One region of the Metabacillus sp. SLBN-84 genome, then DNA from elsewhere that is predicted to be linked to it. Evidence: riboswitches for the same ligand, from Rfam matches in the RefSeq annotation. Region 1 holds a riboswitch; the other holds the start of a gene.
The links. Region 1 has a riboswitch for cyclic di-AMP ahead of RKD52_RS03585 (hypothetical protein). Riboswitches for the same ligand answer to the same signal wherever they lie in the genome.
Positions count from the first base shown of each region.

Region 2: it holds a riboswitch for cyclic di-AMP, as region 1 does, so the genes downstream of both, RKD52_RS07800 (cation:dicarboxylate symporter family transporter) here and RKD52_RS03585 (hypothetical protein) in region 1, are expected to answer to the same signal.

Region 1 is NZ_JBRJIP010000001.1:739,400-747,312, reverse strand. Features, by position in the region: gene kdpB (potassium-transporting ATPase subunit KdpB) at 1-529, opposite strand, end outside; gene kdpA (potassium-transporting ATPase subunit KdpA) at 549-2,225, opposite strand; gene RKD52_RS03600 (potassium-transporting ATPase subunit F) at 2,244-2,321, opposite strand; gene RKD52_RS03595 (signal peptide protein) at 2,321-2,428, opposite strand; gene RKD52_RS03590 (hypothetical protein) at 2,447-2,830, opposite strand; cyclic di-AMP (ydaO/yuaA leader) riboswitch at 2,984-3,135, opposite strand; gene RKD52_RS03585 (hypothetical protein) at 3,197-3,586, opposite strand; cyclic di-AMP (ydaO/yuaA leader) riboswitch at 3,955-4,091, opposite strand; gene RKD52_RS03580 (DUF2294 domain-containing protein) at 4,437-4,805, shown strand; cyclic di-AMP (ydaO/yuaA leader) riboswitch at 5,059-5,192, shown strand; gene glnA (type I glutamate--ammonia ligase) at 5,300-6,634, shown strand; gene RKD52_RS03570 (amino acid permease) at 6,894-7,913, shown strand, end outside.
Region 2 is NZ_JBRJIP010000001.1:1,565,121-1,573,033, reverse strand. Features, by position in the region: gene gndA (NADP-dependent phosphogluconate dehydrogenase) at 1-1,273, opposite strand, end outside; gene RKD52_RS07805 (DNA polymerase IV) at 1,378-2,619, opposite strand; cyclic di-AMP (ydaO/yuaA leader) riboswitch at 2,787-2,927, shown strand; gene RKD52_RS07800 (cation:dicarboxylate symporter family transporter) at 3,016-4,278, shown strand; gene RKD52_RS07795 (hypothetical protein) at 4,316-4,546, opposite strand; gene RKD52_RS07790 (hypothetical protein) at 5,087-5,263, opposite strand; gene msrA (peptide-methionine (S)-S-oxide reductase MsrA) at 5,372-5,899, opposite strand; gene RKD52_RS07780 (M20/M25/M40 family metallo-hydrolase) at 5,964-7,088, opposite strand; gene RKD52_RS07775 (acyl-CoA carboxylase subunit beta) at 7,107-7,913, opposite strand, start outside.

The DNA.
Region 1 (7,913 bases):
GACCGGAAATGATTTCACCGTCACCAGGAATAAATTCGCCCTGGGACACAATGACCACATCCCCCTTGCGAAGCGACGCGGAGTCAACCTTTTCAATATTCCCGCCTGGTTTTACTCTGTTTGCCGTCATTTCTTTCTTGGAATTTTTCAGCGAGTTTGCCTGAGCCATCCCCCGCCCCTCTGCCAATGCTTCTGCAAAGTTGGCAAATAAAACGGTGAATAAAAGAATCAGGGAGACGGTTAAATTAAACGCCGTGCTGACTTCCGCAGGTCCGAATGCATTTGGTGCAAAAGTAAGCAGCAGAGTTAAGAAAAAACCGATTTCTACTATAAACATGATTGGATTTTTGACCATGATCCGGGGATCAAGTTTCAGAAAGGAAGCCTTTACCGCATTGAAGATCAGCCCTTGACCTGCTTTCGTCCGGTTTGCCGGCTTGTGCCCTTCAGGTTCTGTCTGTCCGGCAGCTTCTTTTTGATCATATCTTTCATCAGCAGCCTTCGCTGCTGTTGCTAGTGTCTTACTCATTTTGGATCCTCCAATTGAATTATAAAGTTAACAGCTCTGCCACTGGCCCAAGAACCAATACTGGGAAGAAGGTTAATGCTCCGACAATGAATACCGCTCCGACAAAAATGGTTCCAAACAGACTTGTGTCGGTACGGAATGTTCCTATCGTTTCCGGAACAAGCTTTTTAGCCGCTAAAGATGCTCCTACGGCAAGGATGGCAATGATTCCAAAGTATCTTCCGATAAACATGACAATACCTGTTGAGATGTTCCAAAACGGAGTGGCATCCCCCAAACCTTCAAAGCCTGAACCGTTATTGGCTGCAGAAGACGTGTATTCATACAGCACTTGGGAAAGCCCGTGAAACCCTGGATTTGAAATGCCGTCAGATCCAAGCGGCGTATAAAGCGCCAGGGCTGTTGATCCAAGTATCAAAAACGGATGAATCAACAGAGTGACCGCAATCAGCTTCATTTCTTTTCCTTCAATTTTTTTGCCAAGGAATTCCGGCGTGCGCCCAACCATAAGGCCTGATAAGAAAACTGCAATAATAGCGTACATCATAATGTTCATGAATCCGGCACCTGCACCGCCGAACACGGTATTCAGAAGCATATTCGACAAGGCCAGCATTCCGGTAATGGGAGAAAGTGTATCATGCATGGTATTGACAGCCCCTGTTTCAGAAGCCGTCGTGACAACCGCATAGAGAGTGGATTGAACGGTACCAAACCGCACCTCTTTCCCTTCCATGCTTCCTGAAGCCTGCTCAAGACCTGCTTCAGCCAGTCTCGGATTCCCCTGAAATTCAGATAGAAGAGCTGTTCCAAGAAACACTGCAAAAATCATTGCCATAGCCGCAAATAAAATTCGTCCCTGTTTTTTATTGCCTACCATTTTTCCGTACGTATATGGAAGGGCTGTCGGGATGAGAAGCATTAAAAGCATTTGCAGCACATTGCTCACTGCGTTGGGATTTTCAAACGGATGGGCTGAGTTGACTCCAAAAAATCCTCCGCCGTTATTTCCTGCTTCTTTAATGGATAAGAGAGAAGCAACAGGTCCCCTTGCGATTGTCTGCTCTGCTCCTTCCACTGTGCTGGCCGTGACACTGGCATCAAGCGTTTGAGGAACGCCAAGAAAGACAAATATCAGGCCGGCTGCAAAGGCAAGCGGCAGAAAAACCCTTGTGATCGCACGAATTAAATCAACAAAGAAATTTCCAAGCGGATTACCCGATAATCCTCTAATAAGTGCAATCGCAGCTGCAAAAGCGGTTGCAGGTGCCGTAAACATCATAAACGTGATGGCAATCATCTGTGAGAAATAGGACAGGCCGCTCTCCCCGCTGTAGTGCTGAAGGTTCGTATTTGTCATAAAGCTGATGGCCGTATTAAAAGCAAGCGTTGGATCCATTCCGGCAATACCGCTTGGATTCAAAGGAAGCGAACCCTGAAAACGAAACACCAGATAAACGATGAAAATCATAAAGATGTTTGAAAGCAACAGAGCTATAGCATACTGCCTGAAACCTTGATTCTTCTGTTTAATGCCGCTCAGTTTATAAATTGCTTTCTCAAAAGGTCCAAAAATGGAATCAAGCCTTGTTGTTTCATAAGAAAATGCCTGTGCAATATATAGTCCAGCCGGCTTGGAAAGCAGCACAGCTAGCCCCAATGTCAGGATAATTGAAAGAATGGATAGTACACTCAAAGTCTTTTCCTCCGCAAGTTAAAATTTTTCCGGGTTAACAAGTGCATAAAGCAAATAAAGCGTTATGGCGGCAATTCCGCCAAGCAAAACAATCATCACTTTTCTTCCCTTCCTTCGTTCACAATCTTTTCAGACCAGCTGATCAGTCCGGCCATCAGCAGCGCAAGAGCTGCAAAAGACACCGCCATGATGATGTCAAGCATAGTAAAATCCCCCCGTTCTTACTGAATCAAAAATTTCACGCTATCTGCTTTTGAATACATGACATGCTGGGCACCGAGCAGTTCATAGAGCCTGGCCGGGTAATTCGCCTTTTTAGTAATAACGGTAATCGGCGCTCTGACGCTTGCTTTGAGTATTTCCATCAGCCTGCAGGTCTCGGCTATTTTGTCCTCGAGAAGAAGCACTCTTGAGACAGGCTCGTTTATTAGCAGATACTGGGCATTTTGCCTGATAAAATAAATGGTTTTAAACCCTTTGGATCTTAAATGACTTTCTACACTGTAATCTCCCGTAATAAAGGACAGCGACGAGTTCTCAGGGAGAATCTCATCCAGGCACCCAAGCCTCGTATAGCTCGGTATGCAAATCAGCATTGCTTCCATAACCTTCCCCGCCTTTTCGCTCCGTCTTTGCTCCGGCAGCCAAACAGCCGGACAGCACCTGAATTCACTCTTTATTCCAGTAAAAAACCGCGGAAGAGGGTTCTTCCGCGGCTTTTAGGCATCACTTAAAAAGCATGCCGCACCTGCAGTTTCGATTTCCCTCATCGCGCTTTCGGGGTTAGCTGTCGGATTCGGGCTATGAGAGCTGCCCTGCCACCATATTCAGATGGATTCACCCCAAGCGGCAATTTGCCGCAAAAGATTGGATCCCCCGATTTCATTGTGAAATTAAGCGATTAAGTATTCAGTTCTGGTTTGATATCTCTTTTAGAGATCCACCTCCTTAATTGATTTTTGCTGTCTGCTTTAGACTTGATTCAATTCTCCGAGCCAATAGGAGCATGATGCCGGCTTGCTTAAAATGACATATCTGGCGCCTAATTTTTTGTAAAGATCATAATGCCTGCTGTCATCTGTCATCACAACAATCCTCATTGTTCCCAGATCAGAGAAAAAAGCCGTCAGTTCAAATCCTTCGTTGATTGAATCCGAGATAATATAGACAGATTGATAGCCGTCAAATCTCTTTTCAAGTTCAAGCAGATTATCCAGCCTTGTATTGCCTTCCTTTGAGTTTGTCAGCTCAAACGCATACTGTTCATAAGACATCACATCTGCGTATTTGCGGTGAACGTTAATCTCCTCTATTACAGAAACGAATAAATCCCCCTTGCCTATAACCAGTGTCTGATTCATCGTTATCCCCCGAATCGTTCCATGATTGACAGTGCATTTTGTTCTCTTGCTGAATTAACCCTTTCAGGATCAATCAGCCATAGAACAAAAAAAGAGACCAATGCTTACTCTTCCCCCAACCCAGTACACATGTAATCAAATCAGCAGGCAGCTGCCCGGCATGATTGATTCTCATATGGCTGTTTTGGAGAAAAAGTACTCATTGGTCTACTTAACGCCCAGCAAGCCGCAGCCCTCTTTGCGTTCCGTCTTCCGTTTTTCCTTTTTCAAACGAATTGCTGAATCAAAAAGACCTTCTACAGTCCCCAGGCCTCTTCTCTGCCTAAAAAAAGGCAGTAAAAAAAAGACTCCTGTTAAGGCGGTCTTTGGACCTCCTTCGCTTTAGCCGACGAAGTTAGCTGACGGGTAGGATGGCGAAAGATCTCATCCTTTCTGCAAAAGCAGAATTAACCCCAAAAAATTGGTTCCTCCGTTCCCGTGTCACGGGACTAGGCCGATATGCAATTCGTGATTACGAGATTATCTTACTCCCGCGATAAAACTGTGTAAACAAGGAAATACACTAAAAAACAGGGACTTTAGTGACCTTTAGTCTATTATTCTCTCTCTTACTCTCATTTCCTCACGTTTTTAAAAAATCTCACTTCTCTCTCCCGCTTGTATCAGCCTGTCAACTGTACACTCTGTTTCCTGTCATTTACAGAATGCTATTGACAGGGTCATGGCGGGTAAGTAAGATAAACTCGTCTAATGATGCAAAGCTCAAGGGGGATCTTGCCATCTTCTAAAATCCTCTTGAACGGCATCCGTTTATCCTAATCAAAAGCATTTGTGCCGGGGGTATAATCAAATGGCTGTGTCGCCTAAAAAGAAATTGGAAATGGAATTAAGTGAAGCCTTTATCAAGCTTCAAAGGGATTTAATCGGACGCGGACCGCAGGAAACAAGAACCTACATTGTCCATGATATGGTCATTGCCCGGTTTAAGGGCGTTCTCACAGTTGAGGAAAAACATCTGGTTGAAAACGAAAATGGCAGAAAACTCGTTAAACAAATGAGACAGGTTCTGCGTGAAATGTACAGTAAAAAATTTGAAGAAATTGTAGAAAACTGCACGGGCTGCAGGGTTCTTTCAAGCCACAGCGATATCAGCACAAAGATGGGCGAACGAATTGAAGTGTTTGTGGTTGATAAGGATCTGGAGCGGCTCCTTGAATGAAAGAACTAAATAACCGGAACAAAAAGGGAGTATGCAAATTGAGCATACTCTTTTTTCTTTGCCTCATCTTTTCTAAAAAATCACTGTCTATACCAGACTGCAAAAACGACATCTGCTCAAATAAAATTGAGAAAGAGAGAAAACGAGAGTAAACAGAAGAAAAACAGAGATTGATTGAATATTCATCTGTAAAAACCCGGTATTTCATCCCTTTACAAGTAAAATTATCCAGGAGTATGATAGGCTCAATTTATTTCCTAATCCGCAGAATCCGTTAAGGAACGGGGGACCCAATTTTCCGGGGTGAAGCCGCTGAATCAAGCGGCCGGGCGACTCTTACCGTCCGAATCCGTCAGCTAACTCCGTATGCGTTGTTTGAGAGAGGAAGGTGTGACCGTTCAGCGCAGCCTGCTGAAACAAAAAATACAATCCTTCGATTTTTCAAATTCATTCGTAAACGAAATTAAAACTAAAAAATCGGGGTGTTCTTTGTGTTGACTATTTTAGATCCGTTAAGCGAAATAAAAGCAGAAATAGCTGAAAAGCATGTCGAACTGCTGCATCTTCAGTTTGTTGATCTGGAAGGAAATTTAAAGCACGTCACCATTACGGCCGATCAGATTGATGAGGCTGCAGAGGGAAAAATGATGTTTGACGGTTCGTCCATAAGGGGTTTTTGTCCTATTAACCAGTCTGATTTATACCTCAAGCCGGATTTGAGCACGTTCGCTATTATTCCGTGGTCAGTCGAGGAAAAATATGCAGAAGCAAGATTTCTTTGCAGCATATTAAATCCGGATATGACGCCTTATGAAGGAGATCCAAGATATGTCCTGCAGCTCGCCGCAAAAAGAGCCAAGTCGCTTGGATACAGCATCAGCATCGGGCCGGAACTGGAGTTTTTCCTGTTTAAAACCGACGAAAATGGAAATCCCACGACAAATCCCCACGATACTGGGGGATATTTTGAGCCCGCACATGATCTGGGAGAAAGAGTCCGTCTTGAAATCTACCGCACCCTGAAAGCAATGGGCTTCAAAATTGAAGCATCCCACCATGAAGTGGCCAACGGGCAGCATGAAATCAATTTTCGTTTCAATGATGCCCTGACGTCAGCAGATAATGCCACAACATACAAGTGGGTCGTAAAAAATGTCGCAAAACAATTTAACCTGCATGCGTCATTTATGCCTAAACCTCTGCAAGGGGTAAACGGCTCCGGTATGCATGTTAACATCTCCCTCCTTCAAGACGGGGAAAATATCTTCTTTGATGGAAATGATGATATGCAGCTTTCAAACGAAGCCTATTATTTTATTAATGGGGTGCTCACCTATATTGAAGAGCTGACTGCCATTACCAATCCGCTTGTTAATTCTTACAAACGTCTCGTACCGGGGTTTGAGGCCCCGTGCTATATAGCCTGGTCAACTTCAAACCGGTCAACCCTTATCCGTATACCTGCAAAAAGGGGCTCCGCAACACGGATAGAAGTGAGGCATCCGGACCCAAGCGCCAATCCCTATCTTGCATACGCCGCAATTGCTGAAGCAGGAATGGCCGGTATCGCGCTGTCGGAATTTCCGAAGCCCGCCGTTCATGATGACATCTTCAGCATGACGGAATCCGCCCGGATGGAAAGAGGAATCAAGCATCTCCCGGACAACCTTGAAACGGCGCTTGATTTAATGGAAAAGGGTCCGCTTGCCAAAATGGTTCTCGGCTCTCATGTATACCGGCAATTTCTTCTTCATAAAAGAGCGGAATGGCACGAATACAGGAATACTGTCCACTTATGGGAAATTGAAAATTATCAGATGAAGTTTTGACTTGAACCAAAAGCCCGATTTGCGTGTGAATCGGGCTTTTTTGGTGCAGAAAGAAGTGCCGGTAAATAAATTCCGTAAATTTGGATAAAGTAAAAGCTGATCATACTGCATAATCAGCTTATTACCTTGAAAAACTTTTTTCAGGAAAAGAAAAAGACTGCTTATAATAAAAGAATATTCTAAAATAATTGACAATTATTATTTTCGACATTATACTACATTTTATTCACTCTCAAGACTAACTCACTGGAGGATATACATGAGCTCACTTTTTAGAAAAAAGTCAATTACTGCCTTGCTCGCGCAAAGTCAGCAAAAATCCCTGGCACGGACTATGGGCGCATTCGACCTGACTTTACTCGGGATAGGCGCGATTGTAGGAACAGGAATTTTTGTACTGACCGGTGTCGTAGCAGCTGAGACAGCAGGTCCTGCCCTTATTCTTTCCTTTATCATTTCCGGTATTGCCTGTGCACTAGCAGCTTTCTGCTACGCGGAATTCGCTTCAACCGTTCCAATATCAGGCAGTGTCTATACTTACACATATGCAACCTTGGGAGAGTTTTTCGCTTTCTTGATCGGCTGGGATTTGATGCTTGAATACTTGCTTGCAACGTCTGCCGTTGCGACCGGCTGGTCTGCCTATTTTCAATCTCTCTTAGCAGGCTTTGGACTGGAGCTTCCTGCAGCCATGACATCAGCTCCCGGAGCTGGTAAAGGCGGAATGATTGATTTGCCGGCGGTCATTATTATCCTGCTGATCACTGCTCTTTTATCAAAAGGAATTAAAGAAAGCACGCGGGTTAATAACATTATGGTTTTTGTTAAACTGGCTGTGATTCTATTATTCATTGTGGCAGGCGTCTGGTATGTAAAGCCTGAAAACTGGACCCCGTTTGTGCCATTTGGATTTGAAGGCATCGTAACCGGCGCGGCTACTGTCTTTTTTGCTTACATTGGATTTGACGCTGTAGCGACTGCTGCAGAGGAAGTGAAAAAACCGCAAAGAGATGTTCCAATTGGCATTATTGCTTCCCTTGCAGTTTGTACGGCACTATATATGGTTGTATCTCTCATTCTTACAGGCATGGTTCCTTATACAAAACTCAATGTAGCAGATCCGGTTTCTTTTGCCCTTCAGTTTGTGGGGCAGAATTCACTTGCAGGCCTTATATCAGTGGGGGCTATCGCAGGAATTACAACCGTTCTTTTAGTGATGATGTATGCACAGGTACGAATCTCTTATGCCATGAGCCGGGACGGACTCCTTCCAAAAAGA
Region 2 (7,913 bases), 830 kb from region 1:
CAGCCGAGAAGCTTGGTACCGGAACACCCTGCTCAATAGCAACTGTCAGCACTTTGCGTAGAGCTCCCTGGTAGCTTTCTGCGATCTCTTTGAAGTAAGGGTCAAGCAGAAGATTCGCAAGCTCGCCGTCGCGGTCATACGCATCTTTGATTTTTTGAAGGAAGGCTGCACGGATGATGCATCCGCCTCTGAAAATCATCGCGATGTCGCCGTACTGAAGATCCCAGTTGTATTCCTCAGAAGCTGCTCTCATTTGGGCAAAACCTTGTGCATACGAGCAGATTTTACTCATATAAAGCGCTTTGCGGACAACTTCAATCAGTTCTTTTTTGTCGCCTTCAAATGGTGTAACAGAAGGACCCGAAAGAATGCCGCTCGCTTTTACACGCTCATCTTTCATGGCAGAGATGAAGCGGGCAAACACGGATTCCGTAATAATCGGAAGCGGAACACCTAAATCAAGGGCACTTTTGCTTGTCCATTTTCCAGTTCCTTTTTGTCCTGCTGTATCAAGAATCACATCAACAAGCGGCTTGCCTGTTTCATCATCTGTTTTTGTGAAAATGTCAGCCGTGATTTCAATCAGATAGCTGTCAAGCTCGCCTTTATTCCACTCGGCAAATACTTCATGCAGTTCCTGTGCAGATAGGCCAAGAACATTTTTAAGGATGAAATACGCTTCTGAAATCAGCTGCATATCGCCGTACTCAATGCCGTTATGCACCATTTTCACATAATGGCCGGCACCGTCCGGACCGATATAAGTTGTACATGGATCTCCGTCCACTTTTGCAGATATCGCTTCAAAAATCGGCTTTACAAGCTCAAATGCTTCCTTTTGTCCGCCAGGCATGATCGAAGGTCCTTTAAGGGCTCCTTCCTCTCCGCCTGAAACGCCGGTGCCGATAAAGTGAATGCCGCTTTCAGCAAGCTCTTTGTTTCTGCGCTGTGTATCTGTGTACAGCGTATTTCCGCCGTCGATCAGAATATCGCCTTTATCAAGATGTGGAAGAAGCTGCTCGATTGTTGCATCTGTTGCAAAACCGGCTTTTACCATAAGAAGAATTTTGCGCGGTGTTTCAAGAGACTGAACAAATTCTTCAATGCTGTATGTACCTGTCAGGTTCTTGCCGCTGTGTTCTTTCAGCATTTCTTCTGTTTTATCTGAAGAACGGTTATAAACGGCCACCGAATAGCCGCGGCTTTCTATATTAAGAGCGAGGTTTTTGCCCATGACGGCCAAACCGATAACGCCAATTTGCTGTTTAGACATGTTTATACTCCCTTTCTGTCCCAAATATCGTTGTTCGCATGAATATGCATTCCTTCTGTAAAATAACACAGTGCCCTTGCTTTTATCAAGGAAAGCGCCTTGTCTCATTCCCTTAAAAAATCTTTATTGAAACTTGTCCCGCTTGTTTTATCATCTTCCAGGTGGACCGCTTTCATCCCGCGTTTAATGACACTTTCTCCAAATTTTTTCTGAATGTCCTCAATCGTTTTAAATAGAGGCTCTTTTTTTGCATCCTCCTGAAAAGAAAACAGATCCAGCTGTTTATAGGCAGCTCCTTTTGGCACAAGGTCCTGGCACGTAACCCCAAGCAAACGTACGGGATCTCCCGTCCAGTGCCTGTCAAAAATCTCTTTTGCGTGAGTGTACAGCTCTTCCTTTTCACCAAGTGGATTATTGACTGTCCGGCTGCGGGTAAATGTGCTTCTGTCTGAGTAGCGAATCGTAATAAAGATCTTTGTTCCAAGCACCTCTTTCCGTTTCATCCGCATGCTGACGGACTGGGAAAGGCGGTTCAGAGTATCGTACAGGACGCGAACATCACTTGAATCTTTGGAGAGAGTGGTAGAATTCCCAATGCTCTTAAAATCATGGATGCTGTCCGGGTTGACTTCCCTGCTGTCTATACCGTTTGCCCTTTTTTTCAGCCGTTCACCGTTAATGCCCAGGAGCTGTTTCAATGAAATCGGATCGGCTTCAGCCAGATCTTTGATCGTCTGAATGCCAATGGTGCGGAGTTTTTCTGCCGTTTTTTCTCCCACTCCGTGCATCTCGCCTGCTGGAAGCGGCCACAGTGTCTCGTGAAGCTCCCGTTTTCTGAGGACGGTGATGCCCAGTGGCTTTTTCATATTGGAAGCCATCTTGGCAAGGAACTTATTCGGGGCAATGCCAATACTTGATGGCAGAAGCAGCTCTTCAAGCAATCGCTGCTGAATCGTTTTTGCCACTTGAAGCGGATTGCCTTCCTTCAGATATTCCGTCAAATCCATATACCCTTCATCAATAGAGACAGGCTCAACCAGCTCGGTAAATTCTCTTAACAGGTCGAACATTGCTCTTGATGCCTTCCGGTACCGGTCAAAATTCGGCTTCCTGACAATCAGTTCGGGACAATGGCGCTTCGCCTGCCACAGCGGCATTGTTGTTTTCACTCCTCTTGCTCTTGCCTCATAGCTGCACGTGACAACAATTCCCTTCCGTTCTTCCACATTTCCGGCAATGGCGAGGGGTTTCCCCCTCAGCTCAGGCTCAAACGCCATCTCAACTGATGCGTAAAAACTGTTCATATCCACATGGAGAATCACTCTTGGACCGCTTCGTCCGTTCATTTCCATTCAACTTCTTTCAAGGCTCTTTTATGTTAAAAGTTTACCATAACCCTAATTAAAAGTACCAACTGAGCGTATTGTCCAGGCTGAATGCTAGTAAAAAACAATTGACAACTTGTCTGCATTCAGAGTAAATTATATCTTGTGTGATTTTATAAACAGACAAACTTCATAATAAGCTTAATCTTTTCAGAGCGGGGGAATCATGCATTTGGTAAGGCTCTTACCTTGGGGTGAATCCGTAAATGGAAGGGAACTCTCAATCCCGAATCCGACAGTTAACCTCGTATGCTTTATTGGGAGAAAGACTTTAATTGTGTATTAAAGACCTTTCTTACTTTAGATTGGTCTTTTTTTGTATTTTCAGAATTCTTACATCAAAGAGGAGGTTCATCTATGAAGAAATTTCGTTTGGGACTGGCTTCCCAAATTTTCATTGGTTTGATTTTAGGTATTTTAGTTGGTGTCGTCTGGTTTAATGACCCTCGCCTTGCAGCCGTGCTGCAGCCGCTTGGTGACTTGTTTCTCCGTTTGATCAAAATGATCGTGATTCCGATTGTTATCTCCAGTCTGATTGTTGGAGTTGCGGGTGCCGGGAATGGAAAACACGTTGGAAGACTCGGCGGAAAAACCATTCTCTATTTTGAAATCATTACAACCGTAGCGATTGTCCTCGGTGTATTGCTTGCAAACGTCTTTCAGCCGGGACAGGGTGTTGACCTTGAATCTGCCCAAAAGACAGATATCCAGCAGTATGTCGACACATCTGAGGAGCAAAGTGAAAAATCGGTTGCCGAAACGTTCCTTCATATTGTGCCGACGAACTTCTTTAAATCCGTCGTAGAAGGCGATATGCTTGCCATCATCTTTTTCTCCGTCCTCTTCGGCCTTGGCGTAGCAGCCATTGGAGAACGCGGAAAGCCCGTCCTGCAATTCTTTGACGGTGTTTCACACGCGATGTTCCACGTCGTAAATCTCGTAATGAAAGTGGCTCCACTCGGCGTGTTTGCCCTGATTGGAGTAACCGTTTCGAAATTTGGAATTGATTCACTGCTGTCTCTTGGAAAATTGGTTCTATTAGTATACGCTGCACTGATTTTCTTCCTGATTGTCGTGCTGGGTGCAGTGGCAAAATGGGCGGGCGTCAATATCTTTATGCTGCTGCGCTACATTAAGGACGAGCTGCTGCTTGCATTTAGTACGTCAAGCTCTGAAACCGTCCTTCCCCGCATCATGGAAAAGCTTGAAAAAATGGGATGCCCTAAAGGAATTGTGTCTTTCGTCGTTCCGATCGGATACACTTTTAACCTTGACGGATCAGTGCTTTATCAGGCCATCGCTGCCTTGTTCCTCGCACAGGTCTACGGCATTGAATTAACGATCGTTCAGCAATTAACGCTGATCTTAGTCTTGATGGTTACGTCTAAAGGGATGGCTGCCGTTCCTGGAACATCCTTTGTCGTGCTGCTTGCCACTCTCGGAACGATTGGAATTCCTGCAGAAGGACTTGCCTTCATTGCAGGTGTTGACCGCATCATGGATATGGCCCGCACAGTCGTCAACCTTGTCGGCAATACACTCGCTGCCATTGTGATGTCAAAATCCGAAGGCCAGTACAACCGGATTAAAGCGGATGAAGTTATGAAAGCAAGTGCATAAATAAGTTGAGCCCCCGGAAAATGTTCCGGGGGTTTTGTTAGTTCTTATTGTACTCCTTGAAACCATATGTAAGCACTCCTCCAACAATCCCGATCATGGCAGCAACCGGTGCTGAAAACACGAAACCGATTGCCACTGCAAATCCAACTCCTGCACCTACGGACGGGTCCTCATTAGGATAAAATTCAGTAAAGAGCGCAAGGCCCAATACGATCAGGATAAATGATCCAAACCCTGAAATTAAAAACCCCAGAAAAAAATGTTTCATGTTATACTCCTCTTGATTTTTATAGACTTTAAGCAGAACACGGTTTATATATTTGCTTACCCTCCCACATCGTTTCTCAGTTTCCGAGGGTAGGATTCGCCTCTTTGCTTACCCTCCCACATCGTTTCTCGGTTTCCGAGGGGACGATTCATCCATTTGCTTACCCACCCACATCGTTTCTCAGTTTCCGAGGGGACGATTCATCCATTTGCTTACACCCACATCGTTTCTCAGTTTCCGAGGGTAGGATTCGCCTCTTTGCTTACCCTCCAACATCGTTTCTCAGTTTCCGAGGGTAGGATTCGCCTCTTTGCTTACCCTCCCACATCGTTTCTCAGTTTCCGAGGGTAGGATTCGCCTCTTTGCTTACCCTCCCACATCGTTTCTCAGTTTCCGAGGGTAGGATTCGCCTCTTTGCTTACCCTCCCACATCGTTTCTTGATTTACGAGGGTACGATTCTCACTTTAAATTGACTCGCGTTCCCGAAATTCAAAAACACACCATCCCTTACAAGAATGATGTGCTCTGCTTGCCCCTGATTACTTGCACTCTACCTTATCAAATCCAAACCGCTCCAGAAATTCATTGTAGGCTTCCATTCTGCCGAGGATTTTTCCTCTTTCCAGCTCTTCCATGTTCTCCTGGAGGAGTTTGCAGTTTTCTTCGGCTCTTGTTCTCACGTAAGATGCAATGGCACTTTCATTAAATGTATTCATTGTGATCACTCTCCTTAATATGGAAAATACCCATTGCAGACCTTATACAAACACAGAGCCGAACATCGATAAAGCCCTCCGTCCAGATGAACAGAGGGCTTGCTTGCTTTATTTCTTCCAGTTGTTCCGGATAAACTCTTCTCTTCCGGATTCTTCTCGTTCCTGCTTGTATTTTTCAGGGTTTTTCGCATAGAACTTCTGATGGTATTCTTCTGCCGGATAAAATGGGGAAGCAGGCAGGATCTCTGTCACGACAGGCTTTTGAAAGCGTCCGCTTGCGTCAATTTCCTGCTTTGTTTTTTCAGCCTTCAGCTTTTGCTCTTCTGTGTGATAGAAAATGGCAGTGCGATACTGGCTGCCGCGGTCGAAGAACTGGCCGCCGTCATCTGTCGGATCAATCTGCGGCCAATAGAGTTCAAGCAGGGTGTCATAGGAAAAGACATCCGGATCAAAGGTAATTTCAACCGCTTCCCTGTGTCCTGTTTCACCTGTTTTGATTTGTTCATATGAAGGATTTTCAAGTGTTCCCCCCGTATAGCCCGAAACGACTTCAATAATTCCCGGCTGTTCGTCGAACGGCTTCACCATGCACCAAAAACAGCCTCCTGCAAATGTTGCCTTTTCTCTTCTTCCCATGATCTGCACCTCTTTCTATGATGTAAAACAGCAGACACAATCTATGTGCCTGCCATTTTTTCAATTATTCGCTTTTAGCTACTTCTTTAATTATTGATACCACAAGCTCGGCTGTTTTGACAAGTTCTTCAATTGGCATCTTCTCATTTGTAGTGTGGATGTCTTCGTATCCGACAGCAAGGTTGACAGTCGGGATGTCAAAGCCGGCAATTACGTTTGCGTCACTTCCGCCGCCGCTTGTCTGAAGTTCGCTTGTACGGCCGATGTTTGCTGCCGCGCGCTTTGCCACTTCTACAACGTGATCTCCCTCTCCAAACTTAAAGCCAGGATACATCACTTCGATTTCAACTTCTGCACGGCCTCCCATTTCAGCCGCCGCACTTTCGAACGCTTCTTTCATTTTAGCTGTTTGGGCTTCCATTTTTTCAGGAACGAGTGATCTCGCTTCAGCCAGGATATTCACTTGGTCGCACACAATGTTTGTTTGCGTGCCTCCTTCGAATCGGCCGATGTTTGCTGTTGTTTCATGATCAATTCTTCCAAGCGGCATTTTTGCAATCGCTTTTGAAGCAATTGTAATCGCAGAAATGCCCTTTTCCGGTGCAACGCCTGCGTGGGCGGTCTTGCCGAAAATAGACGCTCTCACTTTTGCCTGTGTCGGAGCAGCCACAATAATGGTTCCTACTTTTCCGTCACTATCAAGGGCATATCCGAATTTAGCCGTCACTTTAGATCCGTCCAACGCTTTTGCGCCTACTAGACCGGATTCTTCTCCAACTGTGATGATGAATTCAATTTTCCCGTGAGCGATGTTGTTTTCTTTCAGCACACGCACAGCTTCAAGCATGGCTGATAATCCCGTTTTGTCATCTGCCCCAAGAATCGTTGTGCCGTCTGTTACAATGTATCCGTCTTTAATAGAAGGTTTTATTCCTTTTCCCGGAACGACCGTGTCCATATGGGATGTAAAATAAATCGGATCAATGCCGTCCTGCACAGCATCCAGCGTGCAGATCAGGTTGCCCGCACCATGTCCAGTAATACTTGTTGTATCATCTTCTTCAACGCGCACGCCAAGTGCTTCAAACTTTTCAGTCAGGACTTTGGCGATTTTTGTTTCGAATTTTGTTTCAGAATCAATTTGAACAAGCTCTAAAAACTCATTCACTAAACGTTCTTGATTAATCATGTTTGTTTCCTCCTAGGCTTAAAGCGGAATGTTTCCATGTTTTTTGGCAGGACGCTGCTCTTGCTTTGTGCGCAGCATCTCGAGAGCCTGAATAAGCTTTATTCTTGTATCGCGGGGGTCAATCACGTCATCGACCATCCCTTGGCTTGCTGCAACATAAGGATTGGCGAATTTTTCGCGGTACTCCTCTATTTTGGCTGCCCGCGTTTCTTCCGGATTCTCGCTGTTTTCAATCTCTCTGGCAAAAATAATATTCGCAGCACCCTGAGGACCCATAACAGCGATCTCGGCATTCGGCCATGCAAAAACCAGATCCGCTCCGATCGACTTGCTGTTCAGCGCCACATATGCTCCGCCGTATGCTTTGCGGAGAATGACCGTAAGCTTTGGCACCGTCGCCTCTGAGTATGCATATAAGATTTTTGCCCCGTGGCGGATAATTCCCCCGTGCTCCTGTTTAATTCCCGGGAAAAAGCCTGTTACATCTTCAAATGTAATAAGCGGAATCTGGAATGAATCGCAGAAGCGAATGAATCTGGATGCTTTATCGGATGAATCAATATCAAGCCCGCCTGCCATATATTTGGGCTGATTGCAGACAAGGCCCACAACCTCTCCTTTAATGCGCGCAAACCCGACAACAATGTTTTTGGCAAAGTCTTTTTGAACCTCGTAAAAAGATCCTGCATCCGCGACTTCCTCAATAACCACCCTGACATCATAGGGTCTAAGAGCATCAAACGGGATGCAGTCCGTCAGATTCGGCCTGTAGTCAGACTCTTCTTCATGCGGCAAAACCGGCGTTTTTTCCTGGTTGTTCTGCGG